2 linked regions of the Variovorax paradoxus genome follow. The protein of the gene in region 1 interacts with the protein of each later gene in a pairwise test. Links are inferred from orthologs where the notes say so. Each region holds a gene or a part of one and is shown in the gene's direction. Other genes may lie near its edges. The genes, in order: QFZ47_RS25515 and QFZ47_RS27960.

Region 1 (14,973 bases):
CCAGCCGCTTGACGCTGACCGGCTGCGGCGTGCGCAGTTCCTGCGCGAAGAAGCTCACGCGGAGCTCCTCGAGCAGCCAGCGGAATTCGAGCATGCGCTCGTCCACCACGCCCTTGCGCTCGGCCACCAGCCGCCAGTAGCGCTGCTCCTGCGGCCGCAGTTCGGCCAGCTTGGCGGTGTCGCGCGCGGGGTCGCTGCGCAGCTTGTCGAGCCGCAGCACGATGGCCTTGAGATAGCGCGCGAAATGCTGCAGCTGCGTCCATGGCGCGTCGGCAATGAAGCGCTTGCCGACCAGGCGCTGCAGCTGCTGGGCGGCGTCCTGCACGGCTTCGGGCTGGATCCTGGTGTCCTTGATCTTTCGCGCGGCGGCCGCGTACTCGGTCAGGATGGTCGAGGCCAGCCGCGCCACCTCGTTGGCGATCAGCGTGAGCCGGCCACGGCCTTCTTCCAGGCGGCGCTTGAATGCGAACTCGTCGGTGGGCAGCGGCTCCTGCAGAAAGGCCCGGTCGATCGCCACGTCGATAATCTGCGCGCGCAACTCTTCGGAGGTACCCAGCGGCATGTAGGCCACGGCCATCTTTTGCAGGTCGGGGATGTTCTTCTCGAGGTACTTGAGCGCGTCCTTCAGCTGCAGCGCGAACAAGCGGCGCAACCCGGCGCGATGCTTGGCGGCTGCCACGGCCGGCTCATCGAACACCTCGATGGTGACGGCATCGCCTTCGTCGCGCAGCGCCGGAAATCCGATCAGCGACTGCGATCCGCGGCGCACTTCCATCAGCTCGGGCAGTTCGCCGAAGCTCCAGTTCGTGTAGCGCTGGCCCGCGGGCAGGCTCGGCGCGGCGGCGGCAGCAGGCGCAGCGGCATTGCCCTTCGCCTGCGCGGGCCCCTCGGTCGCGCCGGCCGGCTTGCGGTCCGCGGAAGCCTTCACATTGAGCCCCGCCAGCGCCTGGAAAGCGCCGCGCGCCTGCGCCCCCAGTTCCGCCTTGAGCGCGCCCAGGTTGCGCCCCATGCCAAGCTGGCGCCCGTGCTCGTCCACGATGCGCAGGTTCATGAACAGGTGCGGCGGCAGCATGTCGAGTTTGAAATCGGCGCGCTTGACGTCGATGCTCGTCACGTCGCGCACGCGCTTGAGCAGCACGTCGGTCAGCGAGCCGTGGCCGAACACCTCGGGCGCCGAAAGCTCTTCCGTGAGCTTCGCCGCCGACTCGGGCAGCGGCACCAGCCGCGAGCGCGGGCGCTGCGGCAGGCTCTTGAGCAGCGCCTGGATCTTGTCCTTGAGCATGCCCGTCACCAGCCATTCGCAGCGCTCTTCGCTCACCTGGTTGAGCACGAAGAGCGGCACGCTGACAGTGAGCCCGTCTTTCGCATCGCCCGGCTCGTGCAGGTAGCTTGCCGCGCAATCGACTCCGCCAAGCCGCAGTGTGGGCGGAAAGGACTGCGTGGTGATGCCCGCCGCCTGGTGGCGCATCAGTTCCTCGCGCGTGAGGAAAAGCAGGCGCGGCTGCTCCCTCGACGCATGGCGGTACCAGTTCTCGAAGCTGATGCCGCTTGCCACGTCGACGGGCAGCTGCGCGTCGTAGAAGGCGAAGATCAGTTCGTCGTCGACCAATACGTCCTGCCGGCGCGCCTTGTGCTCCAGACCCTCGACCTCGCGCACCAGCTTGCGGTTGGCCGCGAGGAACGGGAACTTGCTCTCCCACTGCCCGCCGACCAGCGCTTCGCGGATGAAGATCTCGCGCGCCGCGACCGGATCGACCTTGGTGAAATCGACCCGGCGCCCGCTGTACACCACGAGGCCGTAGAGCGTTGCGCGCTCCAGCGCCGAAACCTGCGCGCCCTTCTTCTCCCAATGCGGATCGAGCAGCTGCTTCTTCAGCAGGTGGCCGGCCACTTGCTCGAGCCACTGCGGCTCGATGTTGGCGATGCCGCGGCCGAAGAGCCGCGTGGTCTCGACCAGCTCGGCCGCGACGATCCAGCGGCCGGGCTTCTTCTTCAGGTGCGCGCCCGGATGCTTGTAGAACTTGATGCCGCGCGCACCCAGGTACGCCTCGTCGTCTTCCAGCTTCCAGCCGACGTTGCCGAGCAGGCCCGCGAGCATCGAGAGGTGCAGCGGCTCGTAGCCGGCAGGCTCGGCATTGATGCGCCACTTGTGCTCGGTGACCACCGTGAGCAGCTGCGAATGGATGTCGCGCCATTCGCGCACGCGGCGGATGTTGATGAAGTTCTGCCGCAGCAACTGCTCGTACTGGCGGTTGCTGAGCTTGTGAGTGTCACCGTGCCCGCCGCGCGCATCGGCAATCCATTTCCACAGCCGCAGGTAGCCGCTGAACTCGCTCTTCTCGTCGTCGAATTTCGAATGCGCCTGGTCGGCCTGCTGCTGCGCTTCCATCGGCCGGTCGCGCACGTCCTGCACGCTGAGCGCCGAGGCGATCACCAGCACTTCTTCGAGCGCGCCGCGCGTGCGGGCCTCGAGGATCATCCGGCCCACGCGCGGATCGAGCGGCAGCTTGGCCAGCTCTGCGCCCGTGGCCGTGAGCTCGTTGGCATCGTCGACCGCGCCGAGTTCGTTGAGCAGCTGGTAGCCGTCGGCAATCGCGCGCGGCGACGGCGCCTCGAGAAACGGAAAGCGCGCCACGTCGCCCAGGCGCAGCGACTTCATGCGCAGGATCACGCCCGCGAGCGAAGAGCGCAGGATCTCGGGATCGGTAAAACGCGGCCGGCCGTCGAAATCCTTCTCGTCGTAGAGGCGGATGCAGATGCCGTTGGCCACGCGGCCGCAGCGGCCGGCGCGCTGGTTGGCCGCGGCCTGGCTGATCGGCTCGACCAGCAACTGCTCGACCTTGCTGCGGAAGCTGTAGCGCTTCACCCGCGCGGTGCCGGTGTCGATCACGTAGCGGATGCCCGGCACCGTGAGCGAGGTTTCCGCCACGTTGGTGGCCAGCACGATGCGCCGGCCCGAATGGCTGTCGAAGATGCGGTCCTGCTCGGGGCCCGACAGCCGCGCAAACAGCGGCAGCACCTCGGCATTGCGAAACAGCGGCTGATGGCTCAGGTGGCGGCGAAGATGGTCGGCCGCCTCGCGGATCTCGCGCTCGCCGGGCAGGAACACGAGGATGTCGCCGGCGTTGTGCGGATCGCGCCAGAGCTCGTCGACGCCGTCGGCAATCGCGTCGTTCAGGTCGTGCTCGCGCGATTCCTCGAAGGGTCGGTAGCGCTGTTCGACCGGAAAGGTGCGGCCCGACACCATGATGGTCGGCGCAGGGCCTTTTGCCGATGCAAAGTGCTGCGCAAAGCGCTCGGCATCGATGGTGGCCGAGGTCACGATCACCTTCAGGTCGGGCCGGCGCGGAAGGATCTCGCGCAGGTAGCCGAGCAGGAAGTCGATGTTCAGCGAGCGCTCGTGGGCCTCGTCGATGATCAGCGTGTCGTAGGCCTTGAGCAGCGGATCGGTCTGCGTCTCGGCCAGCAGGATGCCGTCGGTCATGAGCTTGACCGACGCGTCGCGGCTCAGCCTGTCCTGGAAGCGAACCTTGAAGCCGACCACGTCGCCCAGCGGCGTCTTCAGTTCTTCGGCAATGCGCTTGGCGACCGAACTGGCGGCAATGCGCCGCGGCTGCGTGTGGCCGATGAGCCGGCCCTTGCCCGGCGGCGCATTGAGCTTGCCGCGGCCGAGCGCGAGCGCGATCTTCGGCAGCTGCGTGGTCTTGCCCGAACCGGTTTCGCCGCAGACGATCACTACCTGGTGCGCGGCGATGGCGGCCATGATTTCATCGCGCCGGCCAGAGACCGGAAGCGATTCGGGAAAGTCGATGCGCAAGGGGGCGGAAGGTGTCGTGGTCGTCAAGGGGAAAGCTGTTCGGGAAGGCGCGGCAGGCAAACCGCACATTATCGGCGCGCGCCGCCGCCGTTGCACGCCGCCCGGCTGCCGCGCGATGGCCTGAGCCGCACGAACCGCCCTCCAAGAATGCACAATCACGCTCCATGTCCACCGTTTTCAACTTCACCTTCGTGCCCTGGTTCCGCTCGGTCGCGCCCTACATCCACACGCACCGCGGCAAGACTTTCGTGGTCGCGCTGGCAGGCGAGGCGATCGCGGCGGGCAAGCTGCAGAACATTGCGCAGGACCTGGCACTGATCCAGAGCATGGGCGTCAAGATCGTGCTGGTGCACGGCTTCCGCCCGCAGGTCAACGAGCAGCTCGCGGCCAAGGGGCACGAGGCGCGCTATTCGCACGGCATCCGCATCACCGACGAGGTGGCGCTCGACTCGGCGCAGGAAGCCGCCGGCCAGCTGCGCTACGAAATCGAGGCCGCTTTCAGCCAGGGGCTGCCGAACACGCCGATGGCCGGATCGACGGTGCGCGTGATCTCGGGCAACTTCATCACCGCGCGCCCCGTGGGCGTGGTCGACGGCGTGGACTTCAAACATTCGGGCCTGGTGCGCAAGGTCGACGCCGTGGGCATCCGCCGCACGCTCGACTTCGGCGCCATGGTGCTGATCTCGCCCTTCGGCTTCTCGCCCACCGGCGAGGCCTTCAACCTGACGATGGAAGAAGTCGCCACCAGCGTGGCCATCTCCATCCAGGCCGACAAGCTGATCTTCCTGACCGAAATCCCGGGCATCCGCATCGACAGCGAACTGCCCGAGAGCGAAGACAACCCCATCGATACCGAGCTGCCGCTCGCCGCGGCCGAGAAGCTGCTGGCGTCGCTGCCGCCGCCGCAGAAGCCCACCGACACCGCCTTCTACCTGCAGCACTGCGTGAAGGCCTGCAAGGGCGGCGTGGAGCGCAACCACATCCTGCCCTTTGCGCTGGACGGCTCGCTGCTGCTCGAGGTGTATGTGCACGACGGCGTCGGCACCATGGTGATCGACGAGAAGCTCGAAAGCCTGCGCGAAGCCACGGTCGACGACATCGGCGGCATCCTGCAGCTGATCGAGCCCTTCGAGCGCGACGGCACGCTGGTCAAGCGCGACCGCACCGAGATTGAGCGCGACGTGGGCCACTACACCGTCATCGAGCACGACGGCGTGATCTTCGGCTGCGCGGCGCTCTACCCCTACCCCGAGGCAAAGACCGCCGAGATGGCTGCGCTGACCGTCTCGCCCCAGTCGCAGGCGCAGGGCGACGGCGAGCGCATCCTCAAGCGCATCGAGCACCGCGCCAAGGCCATGGGGCTGGAAAGCATCTTCGTGCTCACCACGCGCACCATGCACTGGTTCCTGAAGCGCGGCTTCCAGCAGGTCAACCCCGACTGGCTGCCCGAAGCCCGCAAGCGCAAGTACAACTGGGACCGCAAGAGCCAGGTGCTGGTCAAGAAAATCTGAAGCTGAAAGAAGGACGCCTGCCGCCATGACGCTCGCCACCGCCCTGTTGTTCACTCTCGTCGCCTTCACCGCCATCGCCACGCCCGGCCCCACGGTGCTGCTGGCGCTGAGCAACGGCTCCCGCCACGGCGTGCGCCGGGCGCTGCCGGGCATGCTCGGCGCGGTGCTGTCGGACTTCGTGCTGGTCGGCGCCGTGGCGCTCGGGCTCGGTGCGCTGCTCGCGGCGTCGGAGTTCTGGTTCTCGATGCTCAAGTGGGTGGGCGCCGCCTACCTGGCCTGGCTCGGGCTGCGCATGCTGCGCTCCAAGGGCGGCTTCAAGTTGCCGAACGCGGATGCCGCCGCCTCGGTCACGGCGGGAGAAAGTCGCCGCATCTTCCTCAAGTCCTTCCTGGTGGCGGTGACCAACCCCAAGGGCTACATATTCTGCTCGGCGCTCCTGCCGCAGTTCATCGATCCGGCGGCTGCGCAGGCGCCGCAGTACCTGATCATTGCCTTGATCTTCGCGGGTCTCGACACGCTGGTGATGCTGGGCTACGCGTTCGTCGGCGCCCGCGCGATCCGGGTGCTGACCGTATCGGCCACGCGCTGGATCGATCGCGCCTGCGGCGGCATGCTGCTGGCGCTGGCGGGCTCGCTCGCCTTCTATCGGCGCAGCGCGGCCTGACGCCTGTCGGCTGCCAGTAGCCGTTTCGCCAGGAGCGGTAACACCTGTCACCGATAATCCCGGGCATGAATCCCCTGCTTTCGCGGTTGCAACCCTATCCCTTCGAGCGGCTGAAGCAACTGTTCGCGGGCGTCACGCCCAACCCCGAGTTCCCGGCCATCAGCCTGGGCATCGGCGAACCCAAGCACGCCACGCCGGGCTTCATCAAGGACGCCCTGAGCGCCAGCCTCGGCGCGCTGGCCGCCTACCCCGCGACCGCCGGGGACCTGACCCTGCGCACCGCCTTCACGGACTGGCTGAAAACCCGCTACAGCCTGGCCCTCGACCCGGCCACGCAGGTGCTGCCTGTCAATGGTTCGCGGGAAGCCCTGTTCTCGCTGGCGCAGACCGTGGTCGACCCCACCGCCTCGCCGCAGCCGGTGGTGATGTCGCCCAATCCGTTCTATCAGATCTACGAGGGCGCGGCCCTGCTCTCGGGCGCCGAGCCGTACTACGTGGCCAGCGTACCCGCGCGCAATTTCGCGGTTGCCTGGGACAGCGTGCCCGAGGCCGTCTGGGCCCGCACGCAGTTGGTGTTCGTCTGCTCGCCGGGCAACCCGACGGGTGCGGTGATGTCGCTGGACGAATGGAAAAGGCTCTTCGATCTGTCGGACCGCCACGGCTTCGTGATTGCCGCCGACGAGTGCTACAGCGAGATCTACTTCCGCGACGAGCCCCCGCTCAGCGGGCTCGAGGCCTCGGTGAAGCTCGGGCGGCCCGACTTCCGGAACCTGATTGCGCTGACCTCGCTGTCCAAGCGCAGCAACGTGCCCGGCCTGCGCAGCGGCTTCGTGGCGGGCGACGCGGCCATCATCAAGAAGTTCCTGCTCTATCGCACCTACCACGGCAGCGCCATGAGCGGCGCCGTGGCCGCGGCCAGCATCGCGGCCTGGGGCGACGAGTCCCACGTGGTGGACAACCGCGCCCAGTACCGCGCCAAGTTCGCGGCCGTCACGCCGCTGCTCGAACCCGTGCTCGACGTGCGCTTGCCCGATGCCAGCTTCTACCTCTGGGCCGGCATTCCTCAAGTGTGGGCTGGCGACGACGAAGCCTTCGCCCGCGCGCTCTACGCTCAATACAATGTGACGGTTCTGCCGGGGAGCTATCTGGCGCGCGACACGGCTCACGGCGCCAACCCCGCGAACCCAGGTAGAGGCCGCATCCGCATGGCCCTGGTGGCCGAAACGGCCGAATGCGTGGAAGCCGCCGAGCGCATCGTGCGCTTCGTGCGATCCGGCCCGCAAGGCTGAACGCTGCTTTCCTGGCTCCCATTTTTTACCCGAGACTTTCTCCATGACCCAGCAACTGCAACAAACCATCGACGCCGCGTGGGAAGACCGCGCCAACATCTCGCCCAGCGCCGCTTCCGCCGAAGTGCGCGATGCCGTCGAGCACGTGATCTCCGAGCTCAACAACGGCAAGCTGCGCGTCGCCACCCGCGAAAGCGTGGGCCAGTGGACCGTGCACCAGTGGATCAAGAAGGCCGTGCTGCTGTCGTTCCGCTTGAAGGACAACGAGCAGATGCAGGCCGGCTCGCTCGGCTTCTACGACAAGGTGCCCACCAAGTTCTCGCACCTGTCGGCCAACGAGCTGAAGGAATCGGGCGTTCGCATCGTGCCGCCGGCCGTGGCTCGCCGCGGCAGCTACATCGCCAAGGGCGCGATCCTGATGCCCTCGTATGTGAACATCGGCGCCTACGTGGGCGAAGGCACCATGGTCGACACCTGGGCCACCGTGGGCTCGTGCGCACAGATCGGTGCCAACGTGCACTTGTCGGGCGGCGTTGGCATCGGCGGCGTGCTCGAGCCGCTGCAGGCCGGCCCCACCATCATCGAGGACAACTGCTTCATCGGCGCGCGCTCCGAAGTGGTCGAGGGCGTGGTGGTCGAAGAGAACTCGGTGCTGTCGATGGGCGTGTTCATCGGCCAGAGCACCCCCATCTACGACCGCGCCACCGACACGATCCTCTATGGCCGCGTGCCCGCGGGCTCGGTCGTGGTGGCCGGCAGCCTGCCCAAGCCCGGCGGCAAGTACAACACCTACGCAGCCATCATCATGAAGAAGGTCGACGCCAAGACGCGCTCGACCACTTCGCTGAACGACCTGCTGCGCGACTGAACGCGACTGAATTTCCCCCCCGTTAGAACAAACACAGCACCCGAGGAGAGAGCCCGATGAACATGATGGAACGGATCCTTCGTTTGATGGCCGAGCGCAAGGCCTCCGACATCTACCTCTCGGCGCACTCCCCGGTGCTGATCCGCATCAACGGCACCTGCGTGCCGATCAACGCCCAGGTGCTGCCAGCCACCGCGCCGCTCGCGCTGCTGGCCGAAGTGGTGCCCGAAGCCCGCATCCAGGAACTGGAAAAAACGGGCGAACTCAACATGGCCGTGATGCTCGAGGGCGCCGGCAACTACCGCATCAGCGCCATGCGCCAACGCGGCAGCTATGCGGTGGTGGTGCGGCACATCGCCTCGACCATTCCGAGCTTCGCCGACCTGAACCTGCCCGACATCCTCAAGACGCTCATCATGGAAAAGCGCGGGCTGATCCTGATGGTGGGCGCAACCGGCGCGGGCAAGACCACCACGCTGGCCTCGATGCTCGACTACCGCAACGAGCACGCCACGGGCCACATCCTCACGGTGGAAGAGCCCATCGAGTTCACCTACACCAACAAGAAGTCGCTGGTGAACCAGCGCGACGTGGGCAGTGACACCGAATCGCTGCAGGTCGCGCTGAAGAACGCGCTGCGCCAAGCGCCCGACGTGATCCAGATCGGCGAGATCCGCGACCGCGAAACCATGACCGCGGCCATTGCCTATGCACAGTCGGGCCACCTGTGCGTGGCCACGCTGCATGCCAACAACAGCTACCGCGCGCTCAACCGCATCCTGAGCTTCTTCCCGGTCGAGGTGCGCCCCACGCTGCTGGGCGACCTGGGCTCGGCGCTGCGCGCCATCGTGTCGCAGCGGCTGCTGCGCACGCCCGCCGGCGGCCGCGTGCCGGCGCTCGAGGTCATGCTCAACACGGCGCTGGTGGCCGAGCTGATCGAAAAGGGCGACTTCTCCGCCGTCAAGGAAGCCATGGAGCAGTCGATGGCCGAAGGCTCGCAGACCTTCGAGGAAGACATTGCCCGCCTCGTCACCGAAGGGCGCGTGACGCGCGAGGAAGGCCTGGCCCAGGCCGATTCGCCCACCAACCTGATGTGGCGGCTGCAGAACCGCGCCGCGCCCAAGCCGCAGGCCGAAGACCGCCACCTGACGGACCAGGTCGACGAACCCACTTTTACCGACATCACGCTCGACGTGAAGTTCTGAACACAGCCCTCGCCCGATGTCCCGTACCCTCCAGCTCGCCGAACAACTCATCTCGCGCCCTTCGGTCACCCCCGACGATGCGGGCTGCCAGCAGATCCTCGGCGAACGGCTGGTGCAGCTGGGCTTCACGCTCGAAACCATCGAGAGCGGTCCGGACGACTTCCGCGTGACCAACCTGTGGGCGGTGCGCCGGCCGGCCGGCACCGCGCCGACGAAGACGCTGGTGTTCGCGGGCCACACCGACGTGGTGCCCACGGGGCCGGTCGAGCAGTGGACCAGCCATCCGTTCACGCCCACCCACCGCGGTGGCAAGCTCTATGGCCGCGGTGCCTGCGACATGAAGACATCGATCGCGGCCTTCGTTGTCTCCATCGAGGAATTCCTGCAGGCCACGCCCGATCCCAGGCTCACGCTCGCGCTGCTGCTCACCAGCGACGAGGAAGGCCCCGGCGTCGATGGCACAGTCATTGTCTGCAACGCGCTGGCCGCGCGCGGCGAAACCATCGACTACTGCATCGTCGGCGAACCCACGGCCGTCGAGCGCTGCGGCGACATGATCAAGAACGGCCGCCGCGGCACCATGAGCGGCAAGCTCACCGTGCATGGCGTGCAGGGCCACATCGCCTACCCGCACCTCGCGAAGAACCCGGTGCATGCCGTGGCGCCCGCGCTGGCCGAACTGGTGGCCATCAACGCCGCAGGCGGATGGGACGCAGGCAATGCCTACTTCCAGCCCACCAGCTGGCAGATCAGCAACTTTCATTCGGGCACCGGCGCGAGCAACGTGATCCCGGGCAGCGCGGTCATCGATTTCAATTTCCGTTTCTCGACCGAATCGACGGCCGAGTCATTGCAGAAGCGCGTGCATGCAGTGCTCGATGCGCACAGCGTGGACTACTCGCTGGCCTGGACCATCGGCGGCCTGCCCTTTCTCACGACACCAGGCGAACTCGTCACGTCGGTCCAGGCTGCCATTGCCGATGAAACCGGCATCACGGCCGAGCTCTCGACCAGCGGCGGCACCAGCGACGCGCGCTTCATCGCCAAGATCTGCAAGCAGGTGGTCGAGTTCGGCCCGGTCAATGCCAGCATCCACAAGATCGACGAGCACATCGACGTGGCCGAGATCGAGACGCTGAAGAACATCTACAAGCGCACGCTGGAGCGGCTCGACGCGTCGCTGGCCAGATGAGCACAGTCATCGAGCTGATCGAAGCCGGCGCCAGGCGGCTGGAAGACGCCGGGGTCGCCTTCGGCCACGGCACGGCCAATGCCTTCGACGAAGCCGCCTGGCTGGTGCTGTGGCGCCTGAAGCTGCCGCTGGACGACATCGATGCGGTGGCCGACACGGCGGTTTCACCAGCCGATGCCGCCAAGGTGGCGGCGCTGCTCGACGAACGCATCGCCACCCGTAAGCCTTCTGCCTACCTCACGAAAGAGGCGTGGCTGCAAGGCGTGCCCTTCTACGTGGACGAGCGCGCCATCGTGCCGCGCAGCTTCATCGCCGAACTGATCGCAGACGGCAGCATCGACTACTGGCTCGGCGAGCACACGCAGCGCGTGCTCGACCTGTGCACGGGCAACGGCAGCCTGGCAGTGCTCGCGGCCATGACCTATCCGGACATCTCGGTCGATGCCGCCGACCTGTCGGCCGAAGCGCTCGAGGTGGCCGCCATCAACGTCACCCGGCACCAGCTCGATGCGCGCATCAGGCTGATCGAATCCGACGGCATCGCCAGCCTGCCCGGTCCGTACGACCTGGTGCTGTGCAATCCGCCCTACGTGAACAGCGCGAGCATGGCCGCGCTGCCCGCCGAATACCGCGCCGAGCCCGAGCTGGCGCTGGCCGGCGGTGTCGACGGCATGGACTTCGTTCGCCAGCTGTTCGCCGACGCCCCTTCGCGCATGAGCGAAGAGGCCGTGCTGGTGCTGGAAATCGGCAACGAGCGCGAATACCTCGAGACAGCTTTCCCGCAGCTCGAAGTCGTCTGGCTGGAAACCTCCGCAGGCGAGGACCAGGTCCTGCTCGTGACCCGAACCGCGCTGCTGGCCGGCGCCGGCGTGCGTTAGCTGCGCCCGCCCAAGCCCTTTCCCGCCGCTTTCCCGCAGCCACGGCTGTGGCCCTCCCTCCTTTTCAACGGGTGGTGTCCTCCCCATTTGCCCCTTCGCGCCAGGCCGCCACGGGCCGGGCGGGATAATCGCCCCTACGGTTCCTATTTCATGATTACTCTCAAAAACGTCATTCTTCGCCGCAGCGCCAAGAAACTGCTCGACGGCGCCACCGTCACCATCAATCCCGGTGAAAAGGTCGGCCTCGTCGGGCGCAACGGCGCCGGCAAGTCGACCCTGTTCGCGCTCTTCAACGGCTCGCTGCACGAAGACGGCGGCGACTTCTACGTGCCCAAGCAATGGCGCATGGCGCAGGTGGCGCAGGACATGCCCGAAACGGAGGAGTCGGCCACCGACTTCGTGGTGGGCGGCGACACCCGCCTGACAGAGCTGCGCGCCACGCTGGCGGCCATCGAGGCCGCCTACGAAGCCAATCCCGAGGACGCCGACATCGGCATGGAACTGGCCCATGCCTACACCGACCTGGCCGACGCCGGCGAGCACGACGCGGTGCCGCGCGCGCAGGCGCTGGTCCTCGGGCTGGGATTCAAGTCGCACGAGCTCGACGAGCCCGTCAACAGCTTCTCAGGCGGCTGGCGCATGCGCCTGCAACTGGCCCGCGCGCTGATGTGCCCGAGCGACCTGCTGCTGCTCGACGAGCCCACCAACCACCTGGACCTGGACGCGCTTGTCTGGCTCGAAGCCTGGCTGCAGAAGTACGCCGGCACCATGATCGTCATCAGCCACGACCGCGAGTTTCTCGATGCCGTGACCAACGTCACCCTGCACATCGCCAACGCCCAGCTCACGCGCTACGGCGGCAACTACAGCGCCTTCGAAACCCTGCGCGCCGAGCAGATGGCGCTGCAGCAGACCGCCTTCAGCAAGCAGCAGGACAAGATCGCCCACCTGCAGAAGTTCATCGACCGCTTCAAGGCCAAGGCCAGCAAGGCCAAGCAGGCGCAAAGCCGCGTCAAGGCGCTGGAGCGCATGGAGAAGGTCGCGCCGCTCCTGGCCGAGGCCGACTTCACCTTCGAGTTCAAGGAGCCGGGCAACATCCCCAACCCGATGCTCTCGATCCGCAACGCGAGCTTCGGCTACAAGGCCCCGGAAGGTGGCGAAGGCGAAGAGCCCAAGACCATCCTGCGCGGCGTGAGCCGCTCGGTGCTGGCGGGCCAGCGCATCGGCATCCTGGGCGCCAACGGCCAGGGCAAGTCGACGCTGGTGAAGACCATCGCGCGCGAAATGGGCGCGCTGGCCGGCGAGGTCACCGAAGGCAAGGGCCTCAACATCGGCTACTTCGCGCAGCAGGAACTCGACGTGCTGCGCCCGCAGGACAACCCGCTCGAACACATGGTGCGCATGGCCCGCGAACTGGGCAGCGCCGTGAAGGAAAGCACTGGCGAGCAGGCCTTGCGCGGTTTTCTCGGCAGCTTCAACTTCAGCGGCGACATGGTGAAGCAGCCCGTGGGCACCATGAGCGGCGGCGAGAAGGCGCGCCTGGTGCTCGCGATGATGGTCTGGCAGCGCCCCAACCTACTGCTGCTCGACGAGCCCACCAACCACCTGGACCTGGCCACCCGCGAGGCCCTGGCCGTGGCACTCAACGAGTTCGAAGGCACGTTGATGCTCGTGAGCCACGACCGTGCGCTGCTGCGCTCGGTGTGCGACGAGTTCTGGCTCGTGGGCCGCGGCGTGGTCACCGATTTCGACGGCGACCTCGACGACTACCAGCGCTACCTGCTCGACGAAGCCAAGCGGCTGCGCGAAGAAGCCAAGGTGGCCGTGCGCGAAGCCGCCAACACGGCCGCCCCGGTGCCCAGGCAGGACACCCAGGAGCGTCAGCAGCGCAGCGACCAGACCAAGCCCATCAAGCGCGAGATCGCGCAGATCGACGAACGGCTGGCCGCGGCCGGCGCCGAGCGCAGCGCGCTCGAGGCGCGCCTGGCGCAGCCGCTGCCGCCGGCCGACATCGCCGAGGCGGGCAAGCGGCTGAAAGCCCTCAACGATGAAATCGGCCGGCTCGAAGAGCGCTGGCTGGCCCTGTCGGACCAGCTCGAGGCGCTCGCGGCCTGAACCTCCGAAGGAGACTTCCTGCATGCCGTCTGCCATCGAACTGGCCCGGGGTGACGAAAAGCTGATTGCGGCCATCCACCGCAGCCGCCGCCTGATCGGCCGCAAGGCCTTGATGGCCGCGGCCGCCAGCGCCATTCCCTTGCCCGGCATCGACTGGGCGGCCGATGCGGCCCTGCTCTCGCGCCTGGTGCCGCAGATCAGCGCCGAGTTCGGCCTGTCGGTCACCCAGGTCGAAAAGCTTGCACCGCACCAGCGCGAACGCATCCAGAAGGCGGCCACGACGGTCGGCGCGCTGCTGGTTGGCAGGCTCGTCACGCGCGACCTGCTGATCAAGCTCGCGCGGCATGCCGGCGTGAAGCTCACGGCCAAGCAGGCGGCAAAGTACGTGCCGATCGCCGGGCAGATCGTTTCTGCTGCGCTCGGCTACGCCGCCTTGCGCGCCTTGGGCGAGCAGCACATCAAGGATTGCGTGCGCGTGAGCGCGACGCTTTCTCTACCGCCTCCCGGACCGCACGTGCACGCCTGAACGCGCAGTCGTCGAACAGCGAGATTCCGATCCAACCCGCGGCTGCGAGGCCGGCGATCGCCAAGCCGGCCAGGCCGTGGTCCTGCGAGCAAAATCCGTGGAAGAGAGCCGTGGCAGACAGCAGCGCCAACAGCGCGCACAGCACGCGGTCAAGCCACAGGCCCCGTGGCAACGGGCTTTGCACGATTCAGCCCGGCAGGTGAATTCGGTCCTGGCGCGGCATCATGCTGCGCGCGCATGCGAGCCTGATCCTGCGGATTCCAGGCGGTGCCGAATGACGGCTTCGCCCTTCGATTGGCTTGTGCGTCAGCCTCACGGCTTTCAGCGCCAGCACCAACTTGCGTGGTTTCATGGCAAATACTCCCTTTCAACTATTCTAGAGTCCAAAGTGAATATTCGCCTGCGCTTAAATCGGCGCCCATGGAGACTATTGCAGCGCGCGCATTGGCAGCGCGCAAATACGCCAGGATGACTCAGAAGCAAGCCGAAGCGGCTTCAGGCGTCAAGCAATCCAACATCTCGAAAATAGAACGCGGCGACACCGGCCGTTCGATGGCCCTGCTCGCACTGGCGCGCGCCTACCGCGTCGATCCCAACTGGCTGGACACCGGCGACGGCCTCGCGCCGTGGGATGTACCCCAGCCACGCACGGCGCGCGACAACGCCAGCGAACCTCCGGGTGCTTACCGGGTCACGCGCACGCCGCCATCGGGCCCGTCCTTCAATCCCGGCACACCCGGCACCGTTCCCCTCATCGCATGGACGCAAGTTGCTTCGTGGAATGGCGCCGCGCAGGGAGCGATCCAGGCCGAGCGGTGGCTTCCCTGCGTTGCGCATCACAGCCCCGGCAACACCTACGCGCTGCGCGTGCGCGGCGACAGCATGACCGCACCGAGCGGCCACCTCAA
Region 2 (15,433 bases), 490 kb from region 1 along the record:
CGTGGGTCGGCCTCACCGAAGACCAGGCCAAGGCCGAAGGCATCAAGATCAAGAAGGGCCATTTCCCGTGGACCGCTTCGGGCCGAGCGATCGCCAACGGCCGCGACGAAGGTTTTACCAAGCTGCTGTTCGACGCCGAGACCCACCGCATCCTGGGCGGCGGCATCGTCGGCACGCATGCCGGCGACATGATCGGCGAGATCGCGCTGGCCATCGAGATGGGCGCGGACGAGATCGACATCGGCAAGACCATCCATCCGCATCCGACGCTGGGCGAGAGCATCGGCATGGCGGCCGAGGTGGCGCACGGCACCTGTACCGATCTGCCGCCGGCCAAGAAGGCTGCCTGATCGCCTGATCGACCGGCCACAAAAAATCCCGCCGCGGCGGGATTTTTTTCGTCCGGATTCGGGAACGGGCAGGCGGCTCAGTTGCCGGTGTGGGTCGCGGCCGCCGCGGCTGCGGCCTTCACGTCTTCGTTCTGTGTGCCGCCGAGCACGCGGCGTGCGCCGTCGAAGCGGCGGCTCCAGTAGCTGCCGTTCATGTCTTCCACGCGCACCTGGGCGCCCGTGCGCGGCGAGTGGATGAACTTGCCTTCGCCGACATAGATGCCGACATGGCTGAAGGTGCGGCGCATGGTGTTGAAGAAGACGAGATCGCCGGGCTTGAGCTGGCTCGGGTCGATCTTCTCGGTGGCTGCGGCCTGCTCCTCGGCGCGGCGCGGCAGCACATGGCCGAGCGTCTGGTTATACATCGCGCGAACGAAGCCGCTGCAATCGAAACCGGATTCGGCCGAGTTGCCGCCACGGCGGTAGGGAACCCCGAGGAAGCCGATGGCGGTGACCACAAGGTCGGAAGTTCGTTCGGCGACGGTTTGGCGAACCTGCCTGAGTTGTCCGATGATGCCCTTGTCGGCAAGCAACCGGGCCAGTTCGTCGTCGGTTCGGTCCTGTTGGGGGGCGGCCTGGACGGCGACGGCAAACAGGAGGGACGCAGGTAGGACGAAAAAACGCATGGCGCGTAGGATATTGATGACGCGTGGTTATGTCAACCTCATCCGAATTGGCGAATGTATCCTCAAGTCTTTGATTTGTTTGAATTTTTTTGATTCGAGCGAAGAAAAAATGTAACGGCCGATCTTTATGATCCATAAGCGATCGGGCGAAAGTGAACTTTCGTACTCCTCGCCGCGACGCGAACAGCCTGGTTTCGAACCCCATTTCGCGTCAAGATCGCTGTAACTACCCGGAAAAGACATGAACCTGCGAACTCAGGAAACGCTGTGCGTCATTGGGAAGACTGTTGTTGTCATGGCACTGGCCGCCTGGGGGCTCGCCATGGCGCAGATACGGCCGGAAACCATTTCGTCGGACCTGGAGAACCCCTGGGGCCTGGCTTTCCTGTCGGACGGGCGCTTCGTGGTCACCGAGCGCCCCGGCCGGCTGCGGCTGATCGCGGCCGACGGCAAGGTCGGCGCGCCCATTGCCGGCCTGCCCGCCATTGCCGCCGGCGGCCAGGGCGGCCTGCTCGACGTGCTGGCCGATTCGGGCTTCGAGAAGAACCGCACGCTGTACTTCTGCTTCTCCGAACCCGAGGCGGGCGGTTCGGCCAACAGCACGGCGTTGGCAAGCGCGCAGCTTTCGGCCGACGGTGCGCGGCTCGAAAACCTCAGGATCATCTTCAGCCAGCAACCCAAGGTGGCCAGCCGCAACCATTTCGGCTGCCGCATCGTCGAGGCGCGCGACGGCACGCTGTTTCTCACGCTGGGCGACCGCTTCAGCCGCAAGGAAGATGCGCAGAAGCTCGACAACCACCTGGGCAAGGTGGTGCGCATCGCCAAGGACGGCGGGGCGCCCAGGGACAACCCCTTTGTCGGCAGACCGGGCGCGCTGCCCGAGATATGGAGCTATGGCCACCGCAACGGGCAGGGCGCGACGCTCGCGCCCGATGGCCGCTTCTGGATGACCGAGCACGGCCCGCAGGGCGGCGACGAGATCAACATTCCGCAGGCCGGCCGCAACTACGGCTGGCCGGTGATCACCTACGGCGAGAACTACGGCGGCGGGAAGATCGGCGAGGGGCTCACGGCAACGAACGGCATGGAACAGCCGCTGCACTACTGGGTGCCGTCGATTGCGCCCTCGGGCATGGCCTTCCTGACCAGCGACCGCTACGGTGCGGCATGGAAGGGCAACCTGTTCGTGGGATCGCTCAAGTTCGGCTATCTCGACCGCATCGAACTGAAGGATGGCAAGGTGGTGGCCGAGCACAAGCTGCTGGCCGATGGCCGGGCCCGCGTTCGCGATGTGAAGCAGGGGCCGGACGGCCTGCTCTATGTGCTGACCGACGAATCCGACGGCAAGCTGCTGCGCCTGCGGCCGAACTGAGGCGGGCCGCTTTCAGCCGGGGCAGCCCGGCAGCGGCAAGGTCGGCAGCATGCGGCGCCAGAGCCGCGTCCACTCGGGCCAGTCGTGGCCGCCCTCGGTGGTGAAGACCCGGTCCGCAGGCAGCGCGGCCGCCAGGAGTCGCTGATTGAAGGCAAAGCGGTCGTCGACGCCATAGCCCAGATAGAGCGGCGGCCGCGGGCCGTACGTGGCGGTGGCGCCGACGTAGCCGCGCAGCCACTGCCACAGCTGTGTCTCGTTCGGTGCTCGCGGGTTGCTGCCCGGCGGATTGCCCAGCGGTCCGGTCCAGCGGGCGAGGCCGCCGGCATTGGCAATGTCGGTGCCGAGCGTGCGTTCCCCGAGATAGGGCGCAATGGCGACGAGGCCTGCGAGTTCGCCAGGGTGGGTTTGCGCGTAGAGCAGTGCGCCGAAGCCGCCGATCGAGATGCCGACGATCCAGATCGCCTTGTAGCCCTGGCTGCGCGCCGGCGCCATCACGTCCCGGCTCAGCCGATCGAGGATGGTCTTGTCGTTGTAGTAGCCCAGGTGCGCATCGACCCGCATCACGTCCACCGCGAGCCTGTTCTCGTTCAAGGCATCGACGAAGCCTTCGCGCACGAACTCCTCCGGGCGCGAATGCGCGCCGGGGAGCATCACGATCAGCGTGTCGGCGTTCGGCGTGCAGTTGCTCTTTTCGAGCGTGATGTCCAGCGGCGCCCTGGCCGCGCGCAGGCCGCCGCAGCCCGTGGCCGCAAGCGCCGCGCAAAGGCTCAGGGCCGTGAAATGGCGCCGGGTCGAAAAGATCCGCATGCCCCGGAGTCTAGGGGCGCCGCGATGCGGACGGCCGCTTCTGCGACGCGCCGCGGCCATCGAGTCCGGACAATCCGATCTTTTCGGTGGTACGGTTCAGCCCAGTTCAACCGATACCTGAAAGACACTGTTCATGCTGCTCGACGCCTCGCTCTCCCAACTCGTTCTGGTCGACTACCAGGCGCGGCTGATGCCGGCGATCTTCGAGGGCGAGGCGGTCGCGCAGAACGCCGTGCGGCTCGGCAAGATGGCGCAGCTGTTCCAGCTGCCGGTGTGGGGCACCGAACACAATCCCTCCAAGCTGGGCGAGAACCTGCCCGACATCCGCGCGCTGTGCCAGCGCACGCTGTCGAAGATGCATTTCAGCGGCGTGGAAGAGGGCCTCGGCGAATGGCTGCGCGCGCCGGCGAAGGCGCCGCAAGGCAATGCCCGCAGCCTGCCCAAGCATCTGCAGAAGCCTGCTGCGGCAGCCGAAGAGCGCAATTCCATCGTGATCGCCGGCTGCGAAGCCCACGTCTGCCTGCTGCAGACCGCGCTCGACTTGCTCGAAGACGAGTTCGAAGTCTGGGTCGTCACGGATGCCTGCAGTTCGCGCACCGAGCGCAACCGCGACGCCGCCTTCGACCGGCTGGCCGGTGCCGGGGCCGAACTCGTGACGACCGAGATGGTCGGCTTCGAGTGGCTGCGCACTGCGGAGCACCCCGCATTTGACGAGCTGCTCACGCTGATTCGATAGCCGGAATCGGCGGAGCATCGCAGGGCTCGGCCGGATTGTTCCGGCCGTCAGCTTGCTGCAAGATCGGTCTCCATAATTATGAATTCAGTTTTGGCGATGCCGCCAGGGCCGGACGAATAACAGGAGACATATCCAGATGAGCCGCTACGAAGAGTTCTATCGCCAGTCTGTCGATGCGCCCGAGGCCTTCTGGGCCGAGCAGGCGAAGCTGATCGACTGGCAGACCCCCGCTGAGCAGATCCTCGATGACAGCCAGCCGCCGTTCGCGCGCTGGTTCGTGGGCGGCACCACAAACCTGTGCCACAACACCGTCGACCGGCACTTGGCCACACGCGGCGACCAGCCCGCGCTGATCTTCGTTTCCACCGAAACCGGCGTCGAGAAGAGCTACAGCTTCAAGGAACTGCACGCCGAGGTGCAGCGCACCGCCGCCAGCCTGATCGAACTGGGCGTGGGGAAGGGCGACCGTGTGCTCATCTATATGCCGATGATTCCCGAGGCTGCCTTCGCGATGCTGGCCTGCGCGCGCATCGGCGCCATCCACTGCGTGGTGTTCGGCGGCTTCGCGAGCGGCTCGCTGGCCACGCGCATCGAAGACGCCGAGCCCAAGGTGGTCGTGAGCGCCGATGCCGGCTCGCGCGGCGGCAAGGTCATTGCGTACAAGCCGCTGCTCGACGAGGCGATCCGGTTGTCGAAGTACAAGCCGGCCGCGGTGCTGCTGACCGACCGCGGCCTGGCGCCCATGCACCTGATGGCCGGCCGCGACCATCTGGCGGGCGAACTCCGGCAAAGGCACCTCGATGCCCAGGTGCCCTGCACGTGGCTGGCTGCCACCGACATCAGCTACACCATCTACACCAGCGGCACCACCGGCAAGCCCAAGGGCGTGCAACGCGACGTGGGCGGCTATGCCGTGGCGCTGGCCGCGAGCATGAAGCACATCTTCGACGGCCGGCCCGGCGAAACCTATTTCTCGACCAGCGACATCGGCTGGGTGGTGGGCCATAGCTACATCGTCTACGGCCCGCTGATCGCCGGCATGGCCACCATCCTGTACGAGGGCTTGCCCACGCAGGGCATCGACCGGCAGCCCGACGGCGGCATCTGGTGGCGCCTGGTCGAGAAATACAAGGTGACGGTGATGTTCAGCGCGCCCACCGCGGTGCGCGTGCTCAAGAAGCAGGACCCGGCGCTGCTGAAGAAATACGACCTCTCGAGCCTGCGCGCGCTGTTCCTGGCGGGCGAGCCGCTCGACGAGCCCACCGCGCGCTGGATCAGCGAAGGCCTGGGCGTGCCGATCATCGACAACTACTGGCAGACCGAGTCGGGCTGGCCGATGATCACCATTGCCAACGGCGTCGAGGCCAAGCCGAGCAAGTTCGGCAGCCCCGGTGTTCCGATGTACGGCTACCGCATCAAGATCCTGCACGAATCGACCGGCGAGGAATTGACCGCCCCCAATGAAAAGGGCGTGGTCGTGGTCGAAGGGCCGACCCCCCCCGGCTTCATGCAGACCGTGTGGAAGGACGATGCGCGCTTCGTCGACACTTACTGGAAGAGCGTGCCCGGCAGGATGGTCTATTCGACCTTCGACTGGGGCATTCGCGACGAGGACGGCTATTTCTACATCCTCGGGCGCACCGACGACGTGATCAACGTCGCCGGCCACCGCCTCGGCACGCGCGAGATCGAGGAGAGCATCTCGGGCCACCCCAATGTGGCCGAGGTCGCGGTGGTGGGCGTGGCCGATGTGCTCAAGGGCCAGGTGGCGATGGCTTTCGTGGTGCCGAAGGACGGCATCGCCGTGACCGATGCCGACGCGGCGCGCAAGCTCGAAGGCGAGATCATGAAAGTGGTGGCCGACCAGCTCGGCGCGCTGGCGCGGCCCGCCCGCGTGCGCTTCGTCTCGGGCCTGCCCAAGACGCGCAGCGGCAAGCTGCTGCGCCGCGCCATCCAGGCCGTGTGCGAGCAGCGCGATCCGGGCGACCTGACCACCCTCGACGACCCGGCCACCCTGCAGCAGATCAGGCAGTTGCTTTCTTTCGGCTGAATGAGCGAAACCGCGCCTTGCGAAGCCGCGTCGAGCCGCCATATGTTCGACGTGGCACAATGCGAAGGTACTCAGGCCCTTCCCCAGCCACAGTCGCATCCGCCAATCGGTTCAGCCGTGTCGCGGAAGGTTTTCTTAACCAGCTAGTGCTTCCTTCAGGGAAGCGAAGGTCAGCGGATCATGAGCGATTCCTCCAAGCCCACGGCGTATGCCGCGTATCAGGGCAACACGTACCTCTTCGGCGGCAATGCGCCCTATGTCGAGGAGATGTACGAAAACTACCTCACCAATCCCGGCAGCGTGCCCGACAACTGGCGCTCGTATTTCGACGCCCTGCAGAACGTGCCCGCGGTCGACGGCTCCAACACCCGGGACGTTCCGCACCAGCCGGTGATCAACGCTTTTGCCGAACGCGCGAAGCAGGGCACCACCAAGGTCGTGCAGGCCAGCGGCGCGGATTCCGAGCTCGGCCGCAAGCGCACCGCCGTCCAGCAGTTGATCGCCGCCTACCGCAACGTCGGCGCCCGCTGGGCCGACCTCGACCCCCTCAAGCGCGCCGAGCGTCCGGCCATCCCGGAACTCGAGCCCTCGTTCTACGGCTTCGCCGATGCGGACCTCGAGACGGTGTTCAACACCAGCAACACCTTCTTCGGCAAGGAGGCCATGTCGCTGCGCGACCTGCTCAATGCCTTGCGCGAAACGTACTGCGGCACCATCGGCGCCGAGTACATGTACACCACCGACCAGAACCACAAGCGCTGGTGGCAGCAGAAGCTCGAAAGCGCCCGCACCAATCCGCAGCTCAATGCGGACCAGAAGAAGCATGTGCTGAACCGCCTGACCGCAGCCGAAGGGCTCGAGCGCTTCCTGCATACCAAGTACGTGGGCCAGAAGCGCTTCTCGCTCGAAGGCGGCGAAAGCTTCATCGTCTCGATGGACGAGCTGATCAACCAGGCCGGCATCAAGGGCGTGCAGGAAATCGTGATCGGCATGGCCCACCGCGGCCGCCTCAACGTGCTGGTCAACTCGCTCGGCAAGATGCCGGCCGACCTGTTCGCCGAGTTCGACCACACCGCGCCCGAAGACCTGCCGAGCGGCGACGTCAAGTACCACCAGGGCTTCAGCTCGGACGTGACCACGCCCGGCGGCCCGGTGCACCTGAGCCTTGCGTTCAATCCCTCGCACCTTGAAATCGTCAACCCCGTGGTCGAAGGCTCGGTGCGCGCCCGCATGGACCGCCGCGCCGACCCGCAGGGCAAGCAGGTGCTGCCCGTGCTCGTGCACGGCGACGCCGCCTTCGCGGGCCAGGGCGTCGTGATGGAAACGCTGGCGCTGGCCGAGACCCGTGGCTACTTCACGGGCGGCACGGTGCACATCGTCATCAACAACCAGATCGGCTTCACCACCAGCGACCCGCGCGACAGCCGCTCGACGCTGTACTGCACCGACATCGTCAAGATGATCGAGGCGCCGGTGCTGCACGTGAACGGCGACGATCCCGAGGCCGTGGTGCTCGCCACCCAGCTCGCCCTCGAGTTCCGCATGGAGTTCCAGAAGGACGTGGTGGTCGACATCATCTGCTTCCGAAAGCTCGGCCACAACGAGCAGGACACCCCCTCGCTCACGCAGCCGCTCATGTACAAGAAGATCGCCCAGCACCCCGGCACGCGCAAGCTGTACGCCGACAAGCTGGCGACGCAGGGCCTGGGCGCCACGCTCGGCGACGACATGGTCAAGGCGCAGCGCGCCGCCTTCGACGAAGGCCGCAACACGGTCGACCCGGTGCTCACGAACTTCAAGAGCAAGTACGCCGTCGACTGGAATCCGTACCTCAACAAGAAATGGACCGATGCCGGCGACACCGCCATTCCATCCAGCGAGTGGAAGCGCCTGGCCGAGAAGATCACCACGGTGCCGGCCGGCTTCACGGTGCACCCGCTCGTGAAGAAGGTGCTGGACGACCGCGCCGCCATGGGCCGCGGCGACGTGAACGTCGACTGGGGCATGGGCGAGCACATGGCCTACGCCTCGCTGGTGGCCAGCGGCTACCCGGTGCGCCTGTCGGGCGAAGACTCGGGCCGCGGCACGTTCACGCACCGCCATGCCGTGCTGCACGACCAGAACCGCGAGAAGTTCGACGAAGGCACCTACACGCCGCTGCAGAACGTGGCCGAGAACCAGGCACCGTTCGTGGTGATCGACTCGATCCTGTCGGAAGAAGCCGTGCTCGCATTCGAATACGGCTACGCCTCGAACGACCCCAACACCCTCGTGATCTGGGAAGCCCAGTTCGGCGACTTCGTGAACGGCGCCCAGGTGGTGATCGACCAGTTCATCGCCTCGGGCGAAGTGAAGTGGGGCCGCGTCAACGGCCTGACCATGATGCTGCCGCACGGCTACGAAGGCCAGGGCCCCGAGCACAGCTCGGCGCGCCTGGAGCGTTTCATGCAGCTGAGCGCCGACACCAACATGCAAGTGGTGCAGCCCACCACGGCCAGCCAGATCTTCCACGTGCTGCGCCGCCAGATGGTGCGCAACCTGCGCAAGCCGCTGATCATCATGACGCCGAAGTCGCTGCTGCGTAACAAGGACGCGACCTCGCCGCTGTCCGAGTTCACCAAGGGTGGCTTCCAGACGGTCATTCCGGACAGCAAGGGCCTGAAGGCCGAGAAGGTCAAGCGCCTGGTCGCCTGTTCGGGCAAGGTCTACTACGACCTGGCCAAGAAGCGCGAAGAACAGGGCAACGACGACGTGGCAATCATCCGCGTCGAGCAGCTCTATCCGTTCCCGCACAAGGCCTTCGCCGCCGAGATCAAGAAGTACCCGAACCTCGCCGACGTGGTCTGGTGCCAGGACGAGCCGCAGAACCAGGGGGCCTGGTTCTTCGTGCAGCACTACATCCACGAGAACATGCAGGAAGGCCAGAAGCTCGGCTACTCCGGCCGTGCCGCTTCGGCATCGCCTGCAGTCGGCTACTCGCACCTGCACCAGGAACAGCAGAAGGCGCTGGTCGATGGCGCATTTGGCAAGCTCAAGGGCTTCGTGCTGACCAAGTAATTACAAGCCTCTTTTCACACGAACACCTGAAGAACAAAACGGAGCCCACTCCAAATGTCTATCGTAGAAGTCAAAGTCCCCCAGCTTTCCGAATCCGTGGCCGAAGCCACCATGCTCACCTGGAAGAAGAAGGCCGGCGAAGCCGTCGCCGTCGATGAAATCCTGATCGAGATCGAGACCGACAAGGTCGTGCTGGAAGTGCCCGCACCCTCGGCTGGCGTGCTGGCTGAAATCGTGCAGCCCGATGGCGCCACCGTGGTGGCCGACCAGCTGATCGCGAAGATCGACACCGAAGGCAAGGCAAGTGCTGCAGCGCCTGCCGCAGCACCCGCCGCCGCCCCGGCCGCGGCAGCTGCGCCCGCAGCGGCTGCCGCCGCCACCGGCGGTTCGAAGTCGGACGTCGCCATGCCCGCTGCCGCCAAGCTGCTGGCCGACAACAACCTGAAGACCAGCGACGTCGCCGGCACCGGCAAGGACGGCCGCGTCACCAAGGGCGACGTGCTCGGCGCCGTGGCTTCGGGCGCCAAGCCCGCGGCCACCATCGCCGCACCCGCTGCCAAGCCCGCGCTGGCGCAGGTCGCCGCGCCCACCAGCGCACCCGACCTGGGCGAACGCCCCGAGCAGCGTGTGCCGATGAGCCGCCTGCGCGCCCGCATCGCCGAGCGCCTGATCCAGTCGCAGTCGACCAATGCCATCCTCACCACCTTCAATGAAGTGAACATGGCGCCCGTCATGGAACTGCGCAAGCGCTTCCAGGACAACTTCACCAAGGAACACGGCGTGAAGCTCGGCTTCATGAGCTTCTTCGTGAAAGCCGCGGTGCATGCGCTCAAGAAATACCCGGTGATCAACGCCTCGGTCGACGGCAACGACATCCTGTACCACGGCTACTTCGACATCGGCATTGCCGTCGGCTCGCCGCGCGGCCTGGTGGTGCCGATCCTGCGCAACGCCGACCAGATGAGCTTTGCCGACATCGAGAAGAAGATCGCCGAATACGGCAAGAAGGCGCAGGACGGCAAGCTCGGCATCGAAGAGATGACCGGCGGCACCTTCTCCATCTCGAACGGCGGCACCTTCGGTTCGATGCTCTCGACCCCGATCATCAACCCGCCCCAGTCGGCCATCCTCGGCGTGCACGCCACCAAGGACCGCGCCGTGGTCGAGAACGGCCAGATCGTGATCCGCCCGATGAACTACCTTGCCATGAGCTACGACCACCGCATCATCGACGGCCGCGAAGCCGTGCTGGGCCTGGTCGCCATGAAGGAAGCGCTGGAAGATCCGTCGCGCCTGCTGTTCGACATCTGAGGGGGAAGCATCAGATGGCAAACAAGCAATTCGACGTCGTCGTCATCGGCGGCGGCCCCGGCGGCTACATCGCCGCGATCCGCGCAGCACAACTCGGCTTCAACGTCGCCTGTATCGACGAGTGGAAGAACGGCAAGGGCGGCCCGGCACCGGGCGGCACCTGCACCAACGTCGGCTGCATTCCGTCGAAGGCGCTGCTGCAATCGTCGGAGCACTTCGACCAGGCCGGCCACCACTTTGCCGACCACGGCATCAAGGTCGAAGGCCTCGGCCTCGACCTCGACAAGATGCTGGCCCGCAAGGACCAGGTCGTGAAGCAGAACAACGACGGCATCCTGTACCTGTTCAAGAAGAACAAGATCACCTTCTTCCATGGCCGCGGCTCGTTCGTGAAGGCGGGCGAAGCCGGCTACGAGATCAAGGTGGCGGGCGCCGCCGAAGAGTCGATCAGCGGCAAGCACATCATCCTGGCCACGGGCTCCAACGCCCGCGCGCTGCCGGGTGCGCCGTTTGACGAGGAGAACATCCTCTCGAACGACGGCGCGCTGCGCATCGGTGCGGTGCCCAAGAAGCTGGGCCTGATCGGCTCGGGCGTCATCGGCCTTGAAATGGGCTCGGTGTGGCGCCGCCTCGGCGCGGAAGTCACGGTGCTCGAAGCGCTGCCGACCTTCCTCGGCGCGGTCGACGAGCAGATCGCCAAGGAAGCCAAGAAGGCCTTCGACAAGCAGAAGCTCAAGATCGAACTCGGCGTCAAGGTCGGCGAGATCAAGTCGTCCAAGAAGGGCGTGAGCGTGGCCTGGACCAACGCCAAGGGCGAGGCCCAGACGCTCGAAGTCGACAAGCTGATCGTCTCGATCGGCCGCGTGCCCAACACCATCGGCCTGAATGCCGAAGCCGTGGGCCTGAAGCTCGACGAGCGCGGCGCCATCGCCGTGGACGACGACTGCAAGACCAGCCTGCCCAACGTGTGGGCCATCGGTGACGTGGTGCGCGGCCCGATGCTCGCGCACAAGGCCGAGGAAGAGGGCGTTGCCGTGGCGGAGCGCATTGCGGGCCAGCACGGCCACGTCAACTTCAACACCGTGCCGTGGGTGATCTACACCAACCCCGAGATCGCGTGGGTCGGCCAGACCGAACAGCAGCTCAAGGCCGCGGGCCGCGCCTACAAGGCCGGCACCTTCCCGTTCCTCGCGAACGGCCGCGCGCGCGCGCTGGGCGACACGACCGGCATGGTCAAGTTCCTGGCCGACGCTGCCACCGACGAGATCCTGGGCGTGCACATCGTGGGCCCGCAGGCCAGCGAGCTGATCTCCGAAGCCGTGGTGGCGATGGAGTTCAAGGCCAGCGCCGAAGACATCGCGCGCATCTGCCATGCGCATCCGTCGCTGTCGGAAGCCACGAAGGAAGCGGCACTTGCCGTGGACAAGCGCACGCTGAACTTCTGATCCTTTGACCAGCGTCAAACAGGCCTATGAGGCGGAACTCGCCGTGCGCGGGTTCCAGAGCGATCCCGCGCAGCTGCGCGCCGTGGAAGCGCTGGATCGCTGCGCGCGCGAGTGGGGCGACTACAAGGCCCAGCGCTCCAACGCGCTGAAGAAGTTCATCAACCGGCCCGAGCTGCCGCGCGGCGTCTACATGTACGGTGGCGTCGGGCGGGGCAAGAGCTTCCTGATGGACCTGTTCTTCAACGCGGTGCCGCTGCGGCGCAAGACGCGGCTGCACTTCCACGAGTTCATGCGCGAAGTGCACCGCGAACTGCGCGAGCTGCAGGGCACGGTCAACCCGCTCGACGAACTGGGGCTGCGCATCTCCAGGCGCTACAAGCTGATCTGCTTCGACGAGTTCCACGTGGCGGACATCACCGACGCGATGATTCTTCACCGCCTGCTGGTGGCGCTGTTCGAGAACGGCGTCGGCTTTGTCACCACCTCCAATTTCAAGCCCGACGATCTGTACCCCGGCGGGCTGCACCGCGACCGCATCCTGCCCGCGATCGCGCTGCTCAACCAGAAGCTCGAGGTGCTGAGCGTGGACAACGGCACCGACTACCGGCGCCGCACGCTCGAGCAACTGCGCATGTACCTGACGCCCAACGATGCGTCGGCCGAAAAGGAGATGCGCAAGGCTTTCGACAGACTGGCCGAGACGGCCGACGAAAACCCGGTCCTGCACATCGAGCAGCGCGAGATCCGCGCCAGGCGCAAGGCCGGCGGCGTGGTGTGGTTCGACTTCAAGACGCTCTGCGGCGGACCGCGCTCGCAGAACGACTATCTCGAGATCGCGAGCCAGTTCCACACGGTGCTGCTGTCCGACGTGCCGCACATGCCGGTGCGCATGGCGTCTGAAGCACGCCGTTTCACCTGGCTGGTCGACGTCTTGTACGACCGGCGCGTCAAGCTCATCATGTCGGCCGAGGTACCGCCGGAGGCGTTGTACACCGAGGGGCCGCTGGCGCATGAATTCCCGCGAACGGTTTCCAGGCTCACCGAAATGCAATCGAGCGAGTTCCTCTCCCTGGAACGCCGCATCGTGGACACTCGACTGACATGAAAAATATCGTTCTCGCCGTGCTGATGACCTTGGGCAGCCTGCCGCTGTGGGCGCAGTCCAACGCGGCCGCAGGCAATGCAAATTTCGAAGCGGAGCGCAGCAGGCTGGCCGCCGAGCGCGCTGCCATCGAGGCGCGCTTCGACAAGGAGCGCGCCGCCTGCTATCAGAAGTTCGCCGTGGAAGACTGCCTGCGCGACAGCCGCCAGCGCCGGCGCGCCGAAACCGATCACATCAAGCGCCAGGAATCGGCCATCAACGACATCGAGCGCCAGCGCCGCGGTGCGGCCGAACTCGAGAAGCTCGACCAGAAGGCCGCCACGCGGCGCCCGCAGGACACGCCCGAGAAGCAGGACGAGGCTCGCAAGGCGCAGCAGGACCGCGAGCAGCGCGCGGCAGATCATGCGCAGAGCCGCGCGGCCACGGCGGCCGAGGCGCAGGAGCGCCAGCGCGAGTTGGAGGCCAAGCAGAAGGCCCACGCCGACGAGCAGGCCAAGGCCGCCCAGCGGCGCGCCGAGGCGCCCGCGGCGGCAGAACGCTTCGAAAGCAAGCAGCAAAAGGCGGCCGAGCACCGGGCCAGCCGCGAACGGCAGAACGCCGAGCGCACCAAGCCGCGCGGCGCACCCTTGCCCGCGCCGCCGGCCTCACCGGCTTCGGCGCCCAGCCGCTGAGCCTTGCCGCCGGAAGCCGATCGGCGGCGCTCAGTCTTGGGGAAGCTCCTCGAGCTTCAGCACGGCAATCGAGATGTTGTCGCCCGTGCCGCGCGCGCGGCGGCGCGCTTCTCCCACCAGGATTTCCACCGCTTCGCGCGGCGGCTCCGCGTACAGGACGCTGGCCAGCTCCTCGGGGCTGAAGTAGTGCCAGAGCCCGTCGCTGCAGGCCATCAGCAGGTCGCCTGGCTGCATCGCGGGGATGTAGTGCGGCTCGATGGGCGGGGGCGTCGTGGTCATGCCCAGGCATCCGAGGAGGATATTGCCCTTGGGGTGGACGTTGGCCTCGGCCTCGGTGATTTCGCCGCGGTCGACGAGCACCTGGACGTACGAATGGTCGCGTGTGCGCGTGACGAGCTCGCCATCCTGGAAGTGGTAGATGCGGGAGTCGCCCGCGTGGATCCACGCACAGTCGCCCCTGGGGTTCATCAGAAAGGCCGCCAGCGTGCTGTGCGGCTCCTGCTCGCTCGACAGGGCCGTGAGCTTGATGACCGTGTGCGCGTCTTCCAGCAACTGCCGCAGCACGGCCGGCGAACTGTCGCGGTCGGGGTGGTAGCGCGTGAACAGCTGGCGCGCCGTCATCAGCACCTGGTCGGAGGCCTTGCGCCCGCCGCTGCGCCCGCCCATGCCGTCGGCAATGATGCCGAGCATGCAGCCGGGCACGCGCGGATGGCTCATCATCAGAACCTGGTCCTGCTGATAGGGGCGGTCTCCCTTGTGGAGACCGGTGGCGGCGGCAAGCCGAAAGCCTTGTGTCATGAGCGCAAATGCGCCAATGGCGCGCTTTCTGTCTTCTCGTGGATTCGTACCAGGACGTATTATCGAGTGAACACGAGCTGCGGGCGGAATACGTTCGCAGCGCCAACGTTGGACTCCAATCTTCACTCCCTTTCCCGCCAATTGATCGAGCTGCGCATCGAACACGCCGACCTCGACGCCACCATCGACCGCCTGGCCGACGCCTTGCCGCAGGACGAGCTGCTGCTGCGGCGCCTGAAGAAGCGCCGCCTTGCGCTGCGCGACCAGATCGCGCGGCTCGAGAACGTGCTCGATCCGAGAGAACCCGCGTGAGCGAAACACTCGAGGACAAGGTGCGCGACGCCTTCGCGCAGGGCGGCGTCCTGTCGCGTGCAGCCGAACAGTTCCGCGAGCGTTCGGGGCAGACCGAGATGGCGCTGGCCGTCGCCCGCACCATCGAGGACGGCGGCGTGCTGGTGGTCGAGGCCGGCACCGGCGTGGGCAAGACTTTCTCGTACCTCGTGCCGGCGCTGCTGAGCGGCGAGCGCGTGCTGCTGTCGACCGCCACCAAGACCCTGCAGGACCAATTGTTCGGTCGCGACCTGCCGCGCCTGGTCGAGGCGCTCGAACTGCCGGTGCGAACGGCATTGCTCAAGGGCCGCGCGAGCTACCTGTGCCTGCACCGACTCGACTTGGCGCGCCACGATGCGTCGCTGCCCGAGCGCGGCAGCCTGCGAACGCTCGCCAAGATCGAGCAATGGTCCAAGGCCACGCGAACCGGCGACCTGGCCGAGCTGCCCGGGCTGGACGAGCGCTCGCCGCTCATTCCCCTCATCACCTCCACGCGCGAGAACTGCCTGGGCGCGCAGTGCCCGCAGTTCAAGCCCTGCCACGTCAACCTGGCGCGGCGCGAAGCGCTGGCGGCCGACGTGGTGGTCATCAACCATCACCTGTTCTTCGCCGACCTTGCGGTGCGCGAGACCGGCATGGCGGAATTGCTGCCTACCGTGAGCGTGGTCGTGTTCGACGAGGCCCACCAGCTCAATGAAACCGGCGTGCAGTTCCTGGGCGCGCAGCTCGGCAGCGGACA

What was found.
Region 2: the proteins of QFZ47_RS25515 (region 1) and QFZ47_RS27960 interact in binary tests that used the Escherichia coli proteins (3 or more experiments, as listed by UniProt). The link is inferred for Variovorax paradoxus from one-to-one orthologs.

The regions. Positions count from the first base shown.
Region 1 is NZ_JAUSXL010000002.1:4,638,758-4,653,730, reverse strand. The notes cover bases 11,078-14,056. They hold QFZ47_RS25515 (ABC-F family ATP-binding cassette domain-containing protein), read left to right. Parts: upstream 11,078-11,574; coding sequence 11,575-13,539; downstream 13,540-14,056. Other genes in these bases: QFZ47_RS25510 (hypothetical protein), read left to right, coding at 13,562-14,056; prmB (50S ribosomal protein L3 N(5)-glutamine methyltransferase), read left to right, coding at 11,078-11,424. Outside these bases: ATP-dependent RNA helicase HrpA, read right to left, coding at 1-3,886; argA (amino-acid N-acetyltransferase), read left to right, coding at 3,982-5,328; QFZ47_RS25545 (LysE family translocator), read left to right, coding at 5,354-5,992; dapC (succinyldiaminopimelate transaminase), read left to right, coding at 6,058-7,281; dapD (2,3,4,5-tetrahydropyridine-2,6-dicarboxylate N-succinyltransferase), read left to right, coding at 7,325-8,149; QFZ47_RS25530 (PilT/PilU family type 4a pilus ATPase), read left to right, coding at 8,206-9,354; dapE (succinyl-diaminopimelate desuccinylase), read left to right, coding at 9,371-10,546; more of prmB, read left to right, coding at 10,543-11,077; more of QFZ47_RS25510, read left to right, coding at 14,057-14,065; QFZ47_RS25505 (helix-turn-helix domain-containing protein), read left to right, coding at 14,486-14,973. UniProt on the Escherichia coli protein: Genetic data indicate it may be involved in ribosome assembly or function.
Region 2 is NZ_JAUSXL010000002.1:5,123,198-5,138,630, reverse strand. What follows is about bases 5,799-9,237. They hold QFZ47_RS27960 (2-oxoglutarate dehydrogenase E1 component), read left to right. Parts: upstream 5,799-6,160; coding sequence 6,161-9,037; downstream 9,038-9,237. Other genes in these bases: odhB (2-oxoglutarate dehydrogenase complex dihydrolipoyllysine-residue succinyltransferase), read left to right, coding at 9,092-9,237; QFZ47_RS27965 (propionate--CoA ligase), read left to right, coding at 5,799-5,980. Also shown: lpdA (dihydrolipoyl dehydrogenase), read left to right, coding at 1-350; QFZ47_RS27985 (C40 family peptidase), read right to left, coding at 428-1,015; QFZ47_RS27980 (PQQ-dependent sugar dehydrogenase), read left to right, coding at 1,311-2,387; QFZ47_RS27975 (alpha/beta hydrolase), read right to left, coding at 2,400-3,194; QFZ47_RS27970 (isochorismatase family protein), read left to right, coding at 3,328-3,930; more of QFZ47_RS27965, read left to right, coding at 4,013-5,798; more of odhB, read left to right, coding at 9,238-10,348; lpdA (dihydrolipoyl dehydrogenase), read left to right, coding at 10,363-11,793; cell division protein ZapE, read left to right, coding at 11,798-12,898; QFZ47_RS27940 (hypothetical protein), read left to right, coding at 12,895-13,566; QFZ47_RS27935 (PP2C family protein-serine/threonine phosphatase), read right to left, coding at 13,597-14,364; QFZ47_RS27930 (DUF465 domain-containing protein), read left to right, coding at 14,473-14,676; DNA repair helicase YoaA, read left to right, coding at 14,673-15,433. UniProt on the Escherichia coli protein: E1 component of the 2-oxoglutarate dehydrogenase (OGDH) complex which catalyzes the decarboxylation of 2-oxoglutarate, the first step in the conversion of 2-oxoglutarate to succinyl-CoA and CO(2).